DNA from 2 places in the Streptomyces sp. NEAU-YJ-81 genome. Region 1 is predicted to be linked to the other one. Evidence: riboswitches for the same ligand, from Rfam matches in the RefSeq annotation. Region 1 holds a riboswitch; the other holds the start of a gene.
The links. Region 1 has a riboswitch for glycine ahead of gcvT (glycine cleavage system aminomethyltransferase GcvT). Riboswitches for the same ligand answer to the same signal wherever they lie in the genome.

Region 1 (6,046 bases):
GTCCATCACCCGGCTGATCACCGAGTCGACCCAGCCGCCGAAGTACCCGGCGATGATGCCGAAGATGGTGCCGAGGACCACCGCGACCACCGCCGCGAGGAAGGCCACCAGCAGCGAGATCCGGGCGCCGTAGACGACGCGGCTGAAGACGTCGCGGCCGTTGGACGGCTCCACGCCGAAGAGGAAGTCCGAGCTGATACCGCCCATGGACCCCTTCGGGGTGCCGAACAGCGGGTCGATCTCCTCCTGGTGGAACTCATTGGGCGGATGCCCGAGCAGGCTCACGATCAGTGGAGCGAAGATCGCCACCAGGACCAGGAAGACGACAACGATGCCACCCGCCAGCGCGAGCTTGTCCCGCTTCAGGCGTGTCCAGGCGATCTGCCGCAGCGATCTGCCTTCGACGGACGCTTTGACCACATCCGCCGCTACATCGGCAGTCGCGACCGGATCGCTGTCCGTGCTCGTGCCGTGCAATGGTGCCGTCATCGTGGTGGAGACCCCTCTCGGCCGGTGGTGACCGGCCCACGACTCGCCGCTGTAGCGGCTTTGTTCACAACCCGGGTGAAAGTCGCGTTCTGGTACGGAACCTTTCAGGAAGGGGTCGTACGCAGGAACCGCACCCCTTGGAGCGGGAGTCTTCAACGCGTTTGTGATCACCCGCCAGTACTCCCGGACAATGGATGCCTAACCGTGATGTGGGGAGTACCGCTCCGCTATACGGACGGTCGCGACACGAGAACGCAGCAGTAACCTCGCGCCCGCTATGCGATGTTCGGCCCCAAAGGCCCGGAACGCCGGGTGGGCAATCCCGTCAATCGGTGCGCGGACCAGCGGGCCAGTGGCGGATCGGCGGATCGGCGGGTTGACGGATGGCCGGGTCGGCGGGGCAGCGAGTCGGCGGATCGGTACCGGCTCGGCGAGGCGGCGGATCAGTAGGCGGGACGCGGCGGCGGGTAGCCGTAGCCGTGGGACGGCGCGGCGGGGGCGGCGCCATAGGCGTCGCGGTCGAAGAAGGGCCGGGCGTTGGCCCGCATCCACAGGGCGACGGGGTCGTACTCGTCGGAGAGCGCGACCGTGGAGACCGGCAGCCCGTCCGGCACGGCGGTGATCGACTGCTCCATCATCACCCGCACCGACTGCACCGCCGGTGGGCCGCTGTCGTAGAGATCCAGCCCGATGGCCAGATACGGGGCGCCCAGCGCGGGCTGCACCCAGGCGCGGCGCAGCGACCGCACCGCAGTCGTGCGATGCGCGTTCTGCCCCAACAGGGCGTAGAACTGCGGGATGTCGATGGCGGGTTCGCTCAGCCGCAGCGGCCCGGCGGGCAGCCGGTCCAGACCGCCCGCGATCCGGCGCAGATCCGGCCATGGGATGCCCACTCCGCCGCCGCGGGCGTGGGGGTTGAGCCAGAGGCCGTAGCGGTCGCGGTAGAGCGAGTCGGCGATGAGGCGTCCGTCGACCACCTCATGCGCACGGTTCCAGCCACTTGCGGCCAGTTCCTGTGCGGAGGTCACGCACGGGGCGTAACCGAGGCCCTCCACATCCATGTTCCCGTACTGGGCCTCGGGCGTGCCGGGCGCACCGTGCCACAGCAGCATCCAGACCTGGCCCTCGCCGATGGCCTGCAGCAGCGCCTCATAGGCGTCGTACCGGCCGGGAGCGACCTGCTGCAACGCTCGCTCAACCTGGCCGGCCGCCGCCCCCCAATCCGCGCCCGCGCTCACCTGGGTCCGCCCCTTCTCTCGCCCTTGTCCCGCACCTCACCGGGGAGCGTGCTCGCACCCCTCCTGGTCATCAAACCAGCTTACGGGCCCCCGTAGCGGACCCTGGGGTGAGTCAGAGGTCACGGTCGTAGAACGGCCGTACGCGCCCCATCATCCAGTCGACCACCGGATCCCCCTGCGCCACATCCAGCAGCACGAGCTGGACTTTCCACCGCACGGGCACCACGCCGAGGGCGCGGCCCAGCGCGTCCACCGCGCGCGCCTGGCCCTCGGGGCCGGGGGCATCGAGCTGCACACCGACGAAGAGCGCCGGCTCGTCGCCCTCGACGCTGGCCAGCGCGCGCCGGGCGGTCCGCACCCCGCTGTCCTTGGCGAACTCGATCCCGGCGGCGGCCAGGAAGTCCACCGGCTCGTCCTGCCAGTCCGGTTCGAAGAGCCGCACCCTGCCCCCGGTGGCCGGGCCGTCGAGCTCACTACGCCCGGCACGGCACAGCTCCCGGACGGCGGGCGGAGGCAGCGGTACGACCACCGCACCACCGGGGTTCACCGCGATGCCGAGCTGGGGCGGCAGCCCGCGGGCGAACTCCACGGCCGGGGCGATGGCGAAGGACATATGGGAGCCGACGAGTTGCAGGAACTGCTGCTCGGAGCTGAACACCGGGACATACGCGGCGCCCTCGATCTCCATCGTGGGCAGATCGAGGCTCGGGCTGCCCGGGCCCCCGCCGCCCGGCAGCGGAACCCAGACATGGCTGCGGGAGAGCGTCTCGACGATGCGCGCTCCGGCCCCGGGAACGTCGATCGAGGCGGCCATCACCTCTTCGAGCTCATTGCCGGGAAACGCCGGATACGCGGTCTGCGCGCCGTCGGGGAATCCTCCGTGAGCCGGGGCCATGCCGTACTGCTCCGGGAAGCTCATCTTCGTCCAACCGCCATCTCGTCCTACCTGCCCAAAGCACCCTAGCGGCTGGGCGGCCCAGGGCCAGCGGGGGCGGCGTCATCTCCACAGCACTTCCCCACCTCGCCCCGCCCCACGCCACCGTCACACTGGGTGATGCCCCGGTGGCCGATTTTCGGCCAAGGTCACCCGGCGTCTTCCTTCCTCCCCGGGGAACGGGGACCGCTCATCCGCCCTGGAGCGGGATCCCCCGTCCCCTCCCATGCGGGGCTCACTTCTGGTGCGGGGCTCACTCGAAGGAGATGCAGCGCAGCTCGCTCGCGGTCGAGCGGTCCAGCAGCACCGCCGAGGCGCACCCCTCCGGCGGCCGTCCCTCCTCCATCTCCGCGATCAGCCGCCGCATCGCGCGCCGATGCCGGCCGAAGGCATAGCCGGAGACCCCGCGGCCACGGGCGGCCTGGCCCTCCAGCGCCATCGTGGCGTCCACGTCCAGCAGCACCATGTGGAGACTGCGGCCCCGGCGCCGCGCGTCCCGGGCCAGCCAGCGGCGGACCCACGGCAGCGCGCCGCAGTCGTGCACCACGACGCTCACATCCGAGCGCAGCGCCCGGCGCAGCCCGGCGTAGTGGGCGTACCGCACCAGTGGGCGGTAGAGCGCGTACGGCAGCCAGCCGGGCATTCGGCGCTCCCACGCCTCCCGGGTGTTCTGCGAGTCCACCCGGATGACGACCGTGCCCGTCCCGTCCAGGAGGGGCACCGTCCGGTTGATCAGCGTGCTCTTGCCGGCGCCCGGCAGCCCGGAGGCGACCAGCACGTCCCCCACCGGAAAGCGCAGCTCACGCGGGTCCGCGCCGCCGCCTGGCGGCTGGCCGCGCAGGTCGTGCACCGCGATGCGCCTGCCGGGGATGGCCGTCGACCCGGAGGGGATGCGGCCACGCCGTGCCGGCAGGAGCCTTTGCGCGGTCTCGTATGTTCCCTGCCCATGCACCGTGATCGTCCTCCCAGGTCGGTCAACGCTGCTCGTACCCGCAGAGTGTCAAGAAAAGGTAATGTCCATCAAGGCTGCCTCTGCCCGATCCGGCCGGAGCCGCCCCGATCGGGGCTTCCTTTCTCGGCCACACATGCGATGATGTGCGCGCAACTCCATACCGGCCGCTTGAATCCGCGCGGGAGAGTCCTTGGTCACCGGCAGTCGTGCCGGGTGCCCAGGGCGCCGAAGGAGCAAGTCCTCCCTTGAATCTCTCAGGCCCCGATACCGCGTGGACGAGGCAGATCTGAAAAGCGAGCCGCGGGCGCGGCTCCACCCAAGGTGCAAGCCGGGCCCCTTACGGGCGTCGCGGCGAACCTCTCAGGTTCCGATGACAGATGGGGAGGACGCACGCGTCCTTGTCGTACGTCCTCGCCGTCGCGCGACCCCGATCTCCTGGAGCCTGAATCGTGACCGACGCCCCGCCCACCCCACGCCGCACCGCGCTGGACGCACGGCACCGTGCGCTCGGCGCCACCATGACCGACTTCGCCGGCTGGGACATGCCGCTGCGCTACGGCAGCGAGCGCGACGAGCACACCGCGGTGCGCACCCGCGCCGGGCTTTTCGATCTCTCCCATATGGGTGAGATCTCTCTCATCGGTTCGCAGGCCGGAGCGGCCCTGGATCACGCACTGGTCGGCCGGCTGTCGGCGCTCGCCGTGGGCCGCGCCCGCTACACCATGATCTGCGACGCCGAGGGCGGCATCCTGGACGACCTGATCGTCTACCGCCTCGGGGACGAGGAGTTCCTGGTCGTGGCCAACGCCTCCAACGCCCAGGTGGTGCTGGACGCGCTGACCGAGCGGGCCGCCGGTTTCGAGACGACCGTAAGGGACGACCGCGACGCCTATGCGCTGATCGCCGTCCAGGGACCCGAGTCCCCCGGGATCCTGGGGAGCCTGACCGACGCCGACCTGGAGGGGCTCAAGTACTACGCCGGGCTGCCGGGCACCGTCGCGGGCGTCCCCGCCATGATCGCCCGCACCGGCTACACGGGCGAGGACGGCTTCGAGCTGTTCCTGGCGCCGGACGACGCCGAGCGGGTCTGGGAGGCGCTGACCGAGGCGGGGGCCCCGGTGGGCCTGGTGCCCTGCGGTCTGTCCTGCCGGGACACCCTGCGTCTCGAGGCGGGCATGCCGCTGTACGGGAATGAGCTGACCACCGACACCACCCCCTTCGACGCGGGGCTCGGCCGGGTGGTGAAGCTCGACAAGCCGGGCGACTTCATCGGCCGCCAGGCCCTGGAGGCCGCGTCCCGCGAGGCGGACACCGTCAGCCCCCGCACCCTGGTCGGCCTGGTCGCCGAGGGCCGCCGGGTCCCGCGCGCCGGATACGCCGTGGTGACCGCCGACGGCTCACAGATCGGCCAGGTCACCTCGGGAGCGCCCTCGCCGACGCTGGGCAAGCCGATCGCGATGGCGTACGTGGACCCGGAGTACGCGAAGCCCGGCACCGAGGGAGTCTCGGTGGACATCCGGGGCACCCGGGAGCCGTACGAGGTCGTGGCGCTCCCCTTCTACCGGCGCGAGCGCTGAGCGGTCCCGCCGCAACGCGTCGCGCCCCACCGGCGTCATCACATGGACCGGCACGGCGTCCACCGTCGCCGCATCCACCGGCGTCACATGGCGCCGGCACCGCATCCACCGGCGTCACATGGCGCCGGCACCGCATCCACCGGCGTCACACCCCGCTGGCGCCGCACCCACCGGCGTCACACCCCGCTGGCAACGCACCCACGGCACCGCACCCACCGGTGTCGCGTCCCACCAGCTAAGACCCGTTTCCCAAGCACTCCCCCGTATCCAGGAGAATCGGACCATGAGCAACCCCCAGCAGCTGCGCTACAGCAAGGAGCACGAGTGGCTGTCGGCCGCCGACGAGGACGGCGTGTCGACGATCGGCATCACCGAATTCGCGGCCAACGCGCTCGGCGATGTCGTCTATGTCCAGCTCCCGGACGTCGGCTCCGCCGTCACCGCCGGTGAAACCTGCGGTGAGCTGGAGTCCACCAAGTCGGTCAGCGACCTGTACTCGCCGGTCTCCGGTGAGGTCACCGAGATCAACGAGGACGTGGTGAACGATCCGGCGCTGGTGAATTCCGCCCCCTTCGAGGGCGGCTGGCTGTTCAAGGTGCGGGTGACCGGCGAGCCGGAGGAGCTGCTCTCCGCCGACGCGTACACCGCCTTCGCCGAAAACTGACCCTCCTCTTCCGATCGGGACCCTGATGTCGCTTCTCAACAGCTCCCTGCACGAGCTCGACCCGGATGTCGCCGCCGCCGTCGACGCCGAACTCCACCGCCAGCAGTCCACCCTGGAGATGATCGCCTCGGAGAACTTCGCTCCGGCGGCGGTCATGGAGGCCCAGGGCTCGGTCCTGACCAACAAGTACGC
Region 2 (6,046 bases), on a different contig from region 1:
GACTTCGGAACCAGCAGCCAGTGAACGGTATGCCGGTCCTCGCTCGCGCATTCGAGTAGCCTTTCCCGGACGAGGGACACGGGAAACCACTCTTAGGGTGATTATCACTCGGCGTGCCGAGTGTGGCGATCGTTGACGCACCCCGGGTGACTGCCTACCTTCAAGGTGGCAGGTCGAGGACGGAGGTCGGCGTGAGAAGCACCGGCGACGGCACGGCAGCCGGCGGTCCGTATACGCTCCAGGGGAGCGCACCGGCCGATCCGGCGTTGAAGGCTCGGGTCGCGGCACAGGCAGCACCGCCGCGTGAGCCCGCCGCGGGGGAGACGGAGCGGGTCGGGTACCGCGGACCGACCGCATGCGCGGCCGCGGGCATCACCTACCGCCAGCTCGACTACTGGGCCCGCACCGGGCTGGTGGAGCCGAGCGTCCGGCCCGCGTACGGCTCGGGCAGCCAGCGGCTCTACAGCTTCCGGGACGTGGTCGTCCTCAAGATCGTGAAGCGGCTGCTGGACACCGGCGTATCGCTGCAGAACATCCGGGCGGCGGTGACCCATCTGCGTGCCCGGGAGCTCGACGACCTGGCCCAGATGACGCTGATGAGCGACGGCGCGACCGTCTACGAGTGCACCTCGCCCGATGAGGTCGTGGACCTCCTCCAGGGCGGTCAGGGTGTTTTCGGGATCGCCGTGGGCGTCGTCTGGCGGGATGTCGAGAGCGCGCTGTCCCAGCTGCACGGCGAGCGGGTGGACACCGGGGAGACGCTGATCCGGCACAACCCCACCGATGAGCTCGCGGCGCGTCGCAACCGGGCCGGTTGAGCGCTCGCCCTTTTCGTCAGGCGCCTTTCGTCAGGCGCCGCCCCGGACGTGAGCGGAGCGGCGCCCCGGGCCCGCCCCCGGGCCGTCGTGCCGCCCATTGTCAGTGGTGTGCGGCAGCATCGTAGGTGTGAGGGGTGCGCCGACGATTCTCCATCTGGACATGGATGCCTTCTACGCCTCGGCGGAGCAGGCATCCAAGCCCAGCCTGCGCGGTAAGCCGGTGATCGTGGGGGGTCTGGGGCCGCGTGGCGTGGTCGCCACGGCCTCCTATGAGGCCCGGGTGTTCGGGGTGCACTCGGCCATGGCGATGGCCCAGGCCCGCCGCCTGTGTCCGAACGCGGCGTTCCTCATCCCCCGCTTCACTCTCTACCGCGCCGTGAGCGACGTGGTCATGACCCTGCTGCACACGCTCTCGCCCCTGGTGGAGCCGCTCAGCCTGGACGAGGCGTTCGTCGATCTGGAGGCGGGCGGCACCGAGCCCACCGTGGGGGCGGCGCGCGCCGTGGGGGAGCGGCTGCGGACCGACATCAGGGCGGTCACCGGGCTGACCGGCTCGGTGGGGCTCGCCGGATCCAAGATGCTCGCCAAGATCGCTTCGGAGCAGGCCAAGCCCGACGGCCTGGTGGTCATCGACACCGGGACGGAGCGCGAGTTGCTCGGCCCCATGCCGGTGCGGACACTCCCGGGCGTCGGCCCCGCCACGGCGGAGACGCTGCGCCGGGCCGGGATCCACACCGTGGCCGAGACGCGGGAGGCGGGCGAGGCCGAGCTGGTGCGGCTGCTGGGCCGGGCCCACGGCGCGTCGCTGTTCCTGATGGCCGAGGGCCGGGACGAGCGGCCCGTCGTCGCCGAGCGGGACGCCAAGTCCATCTCGGTGGAGGACACCTTCGACGTCGACCTCACCGACCGCACCCGGGTGCAGCTGGAGATCGCGCGGCTCGCCGACCGCTGTGTGCGGCGGCTGCGCGAGGCGGGTCGCTCGGGGCGGACGGTCGTGATCAAGGTGCGGCGGTACGACTTCTCCACGCTGACCCGTTCGGAGACCCTGCGCGGGCCGACCGACGATCCGGGGGTGGTGCGGGAGGCCGCGGCGCGGCTGATCGACGGTGTGGACACCACGGCGGGTGTGCGGCTGCTGGGGGTCGGGGTCAGCGGTCTGGCGGACTACACCCAAGAGGATCTCTTCGCGCAGGCCGCCCAGGCGGCGCAGGCCGCCCAAGCGGCCCATGAGGCACTGGGGGACGCCCGGCGCGTGCCGGGCCCCGAGAGGCCGGAGCCTGTTGGAGAGGGCGCGGGAGAGGCTCCTGAGGACGCTGGGAAGCCGCGGCGCTGGCTGCCGGGCTCCGATGTGCGGCACGCCGAGTACGGGGCGGGCTGGGTGCAGGGGAGCGGGGTGGGCCGGGTGACCGTGCGCTTCGAGGAGCCGTGGTCGCGGCCGGGGCGGGTGCGGACGTTCGCCGTGGACGACCCGGCGCTGGAGCCGACCGAACCGCTGCCGCTGCTGCGACCGGACGAGGACGGGACCCCGGGCTCGGACGCGGCCCCGGAGGAGGCCGCGATCCCGGACGCGGACGGGGCTCCGGACGTGGCCGCGGGCCCGGACGAGTATCCGGCTCCGGAGGAGGCCGTGAACCCGGCCCTGGACGCGGACCCGGCCGCGGGGAAGGTCGCAGGCTCGGTCCAGGAGGAGGTCGCGGGCCCGGGTCCCGATGTGGCCCGGGAGGTGGGTTCGGACCTGGACCCGGTCCCGGACGTGGCCCGGGAAGCGGTCACGGACCCGGACTTGGACGCGGACCCGGCCGCGGAGGAGGTCGCAGGCTCGGTCCAGGAGGAGGTCGCGGGCCCGGGTCCCGATGTGGCCCGGGAGGTGGGTTCGGACCTGGACCCGGTCCCGGACGTGGCCGGGAAGCGGTCACGGACCCGGACTTGGACGCGGACCCGGCCGCGGAGGAGGTCGTAAGCTCGGTCCCGGAGGACGCCGCGAGCCCGGAGCCCGATGTGGCCCGGGAGGCGGTCGCGGACCTGGCCGTAGAGGGGACCACGGGCCGGGAGGGGCCCACGGGCATGACCCCGGGGGAGCCCATAGCCCCGGATCCAGAGCAGATCGAGGGCCCGAATGACCTGGCCGCGAGACCAGGCGGCCTGGCCGCGGGCTCGGATGGGCTGGCCCCAGGACTGGGCGGCGGACCCGAGCGGGGGCAGGCCCCGGGTCACGAGCAGGGCCAGGCCCCAGGCCACATGCAGGGCCACGGCCTGGGCCGCGAGCAGCTCCCGGGCCACATGCAGGGCCACATGCAGCCGCCGGCCCCAAGCCACGAGCAGGGCCACGAGCAGGGCCAGGGCCAGGGCCAGGGCCAGGGCCAGGGCCAGGGCCAGGGCCAGCCCCAGGGTCAAGGTCAGCCGGTGACGTCCAGTCCGTAGTGGTGGTAGAGCTGCAACTCCTGCTCGGGGGAGAGGTGGCGGCCGACTCCGAAGTCCGGGGCGTCCTTGATCAGCGCCCGGTCGTACGGCACCCGCAGGGTGTCGCCGACGACCTCGCTCGGTTCGAGCGGTACGAAGACGTCCCGGCTGAACAGCCCGGTGCGTACCGCCGCCCATTCGGGCTCGCCGGTCGCGTCGTCGAGATAGACCTCGTCCACGGTGCCGATCTTGGAGCCCTCGCGGTCGAATGCCTTGCGGCCGATCAGGGTCCGCGGGTCGATATCGGTCTGCACGCTCTCTCCCACAGGTGGCAAGTGGCCATTGATACCTACAAAAAGCCACATCGCCGCGCTCGGCCACTCGAACGCCGGCGACCGTCCCCCACGGTAGAACCGCTGGTACGCTGACTGTGGCTGTAAACCCCGTGCGGGAGAGTCCTCCGCCGACGCTGTCGGAGGCGCCGAAGGAGCAAACCCTCCCCGGAATCTCTCAGGCACACGTACCGTGCGGGTGAGGTCACTCTGGAAAGCAGGGCGGGCCACGGGCGAGCAGAGCTCCGGAACCCCTCCTCACCGACGGTGAAAACCGGTCAGGCGGTATGTGGGCCGGTGAAGCTCTCAGGTTGAGATGACAGAGGGGGAGGCCGTCCGGGCACCCGCGCCGCGGTGCCCCTCGCCGGTCGTTACAGACCAGGAGGCCCCCGTAGATGACCGCCAATCGCATCGCACTCTCCGACTTGGAACGCGGTACTCCGTTCGAGCAGCGCCATATCGGCCCCGACGGTGAGGCGCAGGCCAAGATGCTCGCCCAGGTCGGCTTCGGCTCGCTGGACGAGCTCACCGAGGCCGCCGTACCGGAGGTCATAAAGAGCACCGAGGCGCTGCATGCCCTGCCCCCGGCCCGCAGTGAGCCGGAGGTCATCGCCGAGCTGCGCGGACTCGCCGACCGCAACCAGGTGCTGCCGTCGATGATCGGTCTCGGCTACTACGGCACCCACACCCCGCCGGTGATCCTGCGCAATGTGCTGGAGAACCCCGCCTGGTACACCGCGTACACGCCCTACCAGCCGGAGATCTCCCAGGGCCGGCTCGAGGCCCTGCTCAACTTCCAGACGGTCGTCGCCGATCTGACCGGGCTGCCCACGGCCGGCTCCTCGCTGCTGGACGAGGCCACCGCGGCCGCCGAGGCGATGGCGCTGTCGCGGCGTGTCGGCAAGGTCAAGGAGGGCGTCTTCCTGGTCGACGCCGACTGCCTGCCGCAGACCGTCGCGGTCCTGCGGACCCGCGCCGAGCCGACCGGTGTCGAGGTCGTCGTCGCCGATCTGGCCGAGGGCATACCGGACGAGATCGCCGAGCGCGGGGTCTTCGGTGTGCTGCTGCAGTACCCGGGCGCCTCCGGCGTGGTGCGCGATCCGCGCCCGGTCATCGAGCGCGCTCATGAGCTGGGTGCCGTCGTCACTGTCGCCGCCGATCTGCTCGCGCTCACCCTGCTCACCTCGCCCGGTGAGCTGGGCGCGGACATCGCGGTGGGTAACAGCCAGCGGTTCGGCGTCCCGATGGGCTTCGGCGGACCGCACGCCGGCTTCATGGCGGTGCGCGACGCCTACGCCCGCAACCTTCCCGGCCGGCTGGTCGGGGTCTCCGTGGACGCCGATGGCGACAAGGCGTACCGGCTGGCGCTGCAGACCCGTGAGCAGCACATCCGCCGGGAGAAGGCCACCAGCAACATCTGCACCGCCCAGGTGCTGCTGGCCGTGATGGCCGGGATGTACGCCGTCTACCACGGCCCGGACGGGCTCGCGGCAATCGCCCGCCGCACCCATCGCTACGCCTCCGTGCTCGCCGAGGGGCTGCGGGCCGGCGGTGTCGAGGTGGTGCACGGCGCGTTCTTCGACACCCTCACCGCACGGGTGCCGGGCCGGGCCGCCGAGGTCGTCGCCGCGGGCCGGGAGGCCGGGGTCAACCTTCGGCTGACCGACGCCGACCACGTCGGCATCGCCTGCGACGAGACCACCGCCCGTACGCAGCTTGCCGCCGTGTGGTCCGCGTTCGGGGTGGACGGCGGAAACGGCGACGCCGCCGGGATCCCCGGTGTCGACGAGCTGGACGCCGCGGCGCCGGACGCGCTGCCCGCGGCCCTGCTGCGCCACGACGGCTATCTGGCCCACCCGGTCTTCCACCAGCACCGCTCCGAGACGGCGATGCTGCGCTATCTGCGGCGGCTGGCCGACCGGGACTATGCCCTGGACCGGGGCATGATCCCGCTCGGCTCCTGCACCATGAAGCTCAACGCGACCACCGAGATGGAGCCGGTCACCTGGCCCGAGTTCGGCGCGCTGCACCCCTTCGCACCGGCCGAGCAGGCCCAGGGCTATCTGACCCTGATCCGTGAGCTGGAGGAGCGGCTGGCCGAGGTCACCGGCTATGACAAGGTCTCCCTGCAGCCGAACGCCGGATCCCAGGGCGAGCTCGCCGGGCTGCTCGCGGTGCGCGCCTATCACCGGGCCAACGGGGACACCCAGCGCACCGTCTGCCTGATCCCGTCCTCGGCGCACGGCACCAACGCCGCCAGCGCCGTGATGGCCGGCATGAAGGTCGTCGTGGTCAAGACCGGTGAGGACGGCGAGATCGACACCGGCGACCTGCGCGCCAAGATCGAGAAACACGGTGCCGAACTGGCCGTGCTGATGGTCACCTACCCCTCCACCCACGGTGTGTTCGAGGGGCACATCACCGAGATCTGTGCGGCCGTGCACGACGCGGGCGGCCAGGTCTACGTGGACGGCGCCAACCTCAACGCGCTGGTCG

Region 2: linked by a shared signal. The riboswitch ahead of gcvP (aminomethyl-transferring glycine dehydrogenase) and the one ahead of gcvT (glycine cleavage system aminomethyltransferase GcvT) in region 1 are both predicted to bind glycine.

What each region holds. Positions count from the first base shown of each region.
Region 1 is NZ_JAGFNO010000006.1:175,355-181,400, reverse strand. Features, by position in the region: gene J5X86_RS16960 (ABC transporter permease) at 1-489, opposite strand, end outside; gene J5X86_RS16955 (enhanced serine sensitivity protein SseB C-terminal domain-containing protein) at 933-1,727, opposite strand; gene J5X86_RS16950 (enhanced serine sensitivity protein SseB) at 1,840-2,646, opposite strand; gene J5X86_RS16945 (AAA family ATPase) at 2,915-3,613, opposite strand; glycine riboswitch at 3,783-3,893, shown strand; gene gcvT (glycine cleavage system aminomethyltransferase GcvT) at 4,063-5,190, shown strand; gene gcvH (glycine cleavage system protein GcvH) at 5,474-5,854, shown strand; gene glyA (serine hydroxymethyltransferase) at 5,880-6,046, shown strand, end outside.
Region 2 is NZ_JAGFNO010000051.1:21,375-27,420, reverse strand. Features, by position in the region: gene J5X86_RS47070 (bifunctional nuclease family protein) at 1-24, shown strand, start outside; gene J5X86_RS47065 (MerR family transcriptional regulator) at 192-818, shown strand; partial or broken gene J5X86_RS47060 (DNA polymerase IV) at 946-2,329, shown strand; gene J5X86_RS47055 (hypothetical protein) at 2,745-3,239, shown strand; gene J5X86_RS47050 (PRC-barrel domain-containing protein) at 3,215-3,532, opposite strand; glycine riboswitch at 3,657-3,754, shown strand; gene gcvP (aminomethyl-transferring glycine dehydrogenase) at 3,946-6,046, shown strand, end outside.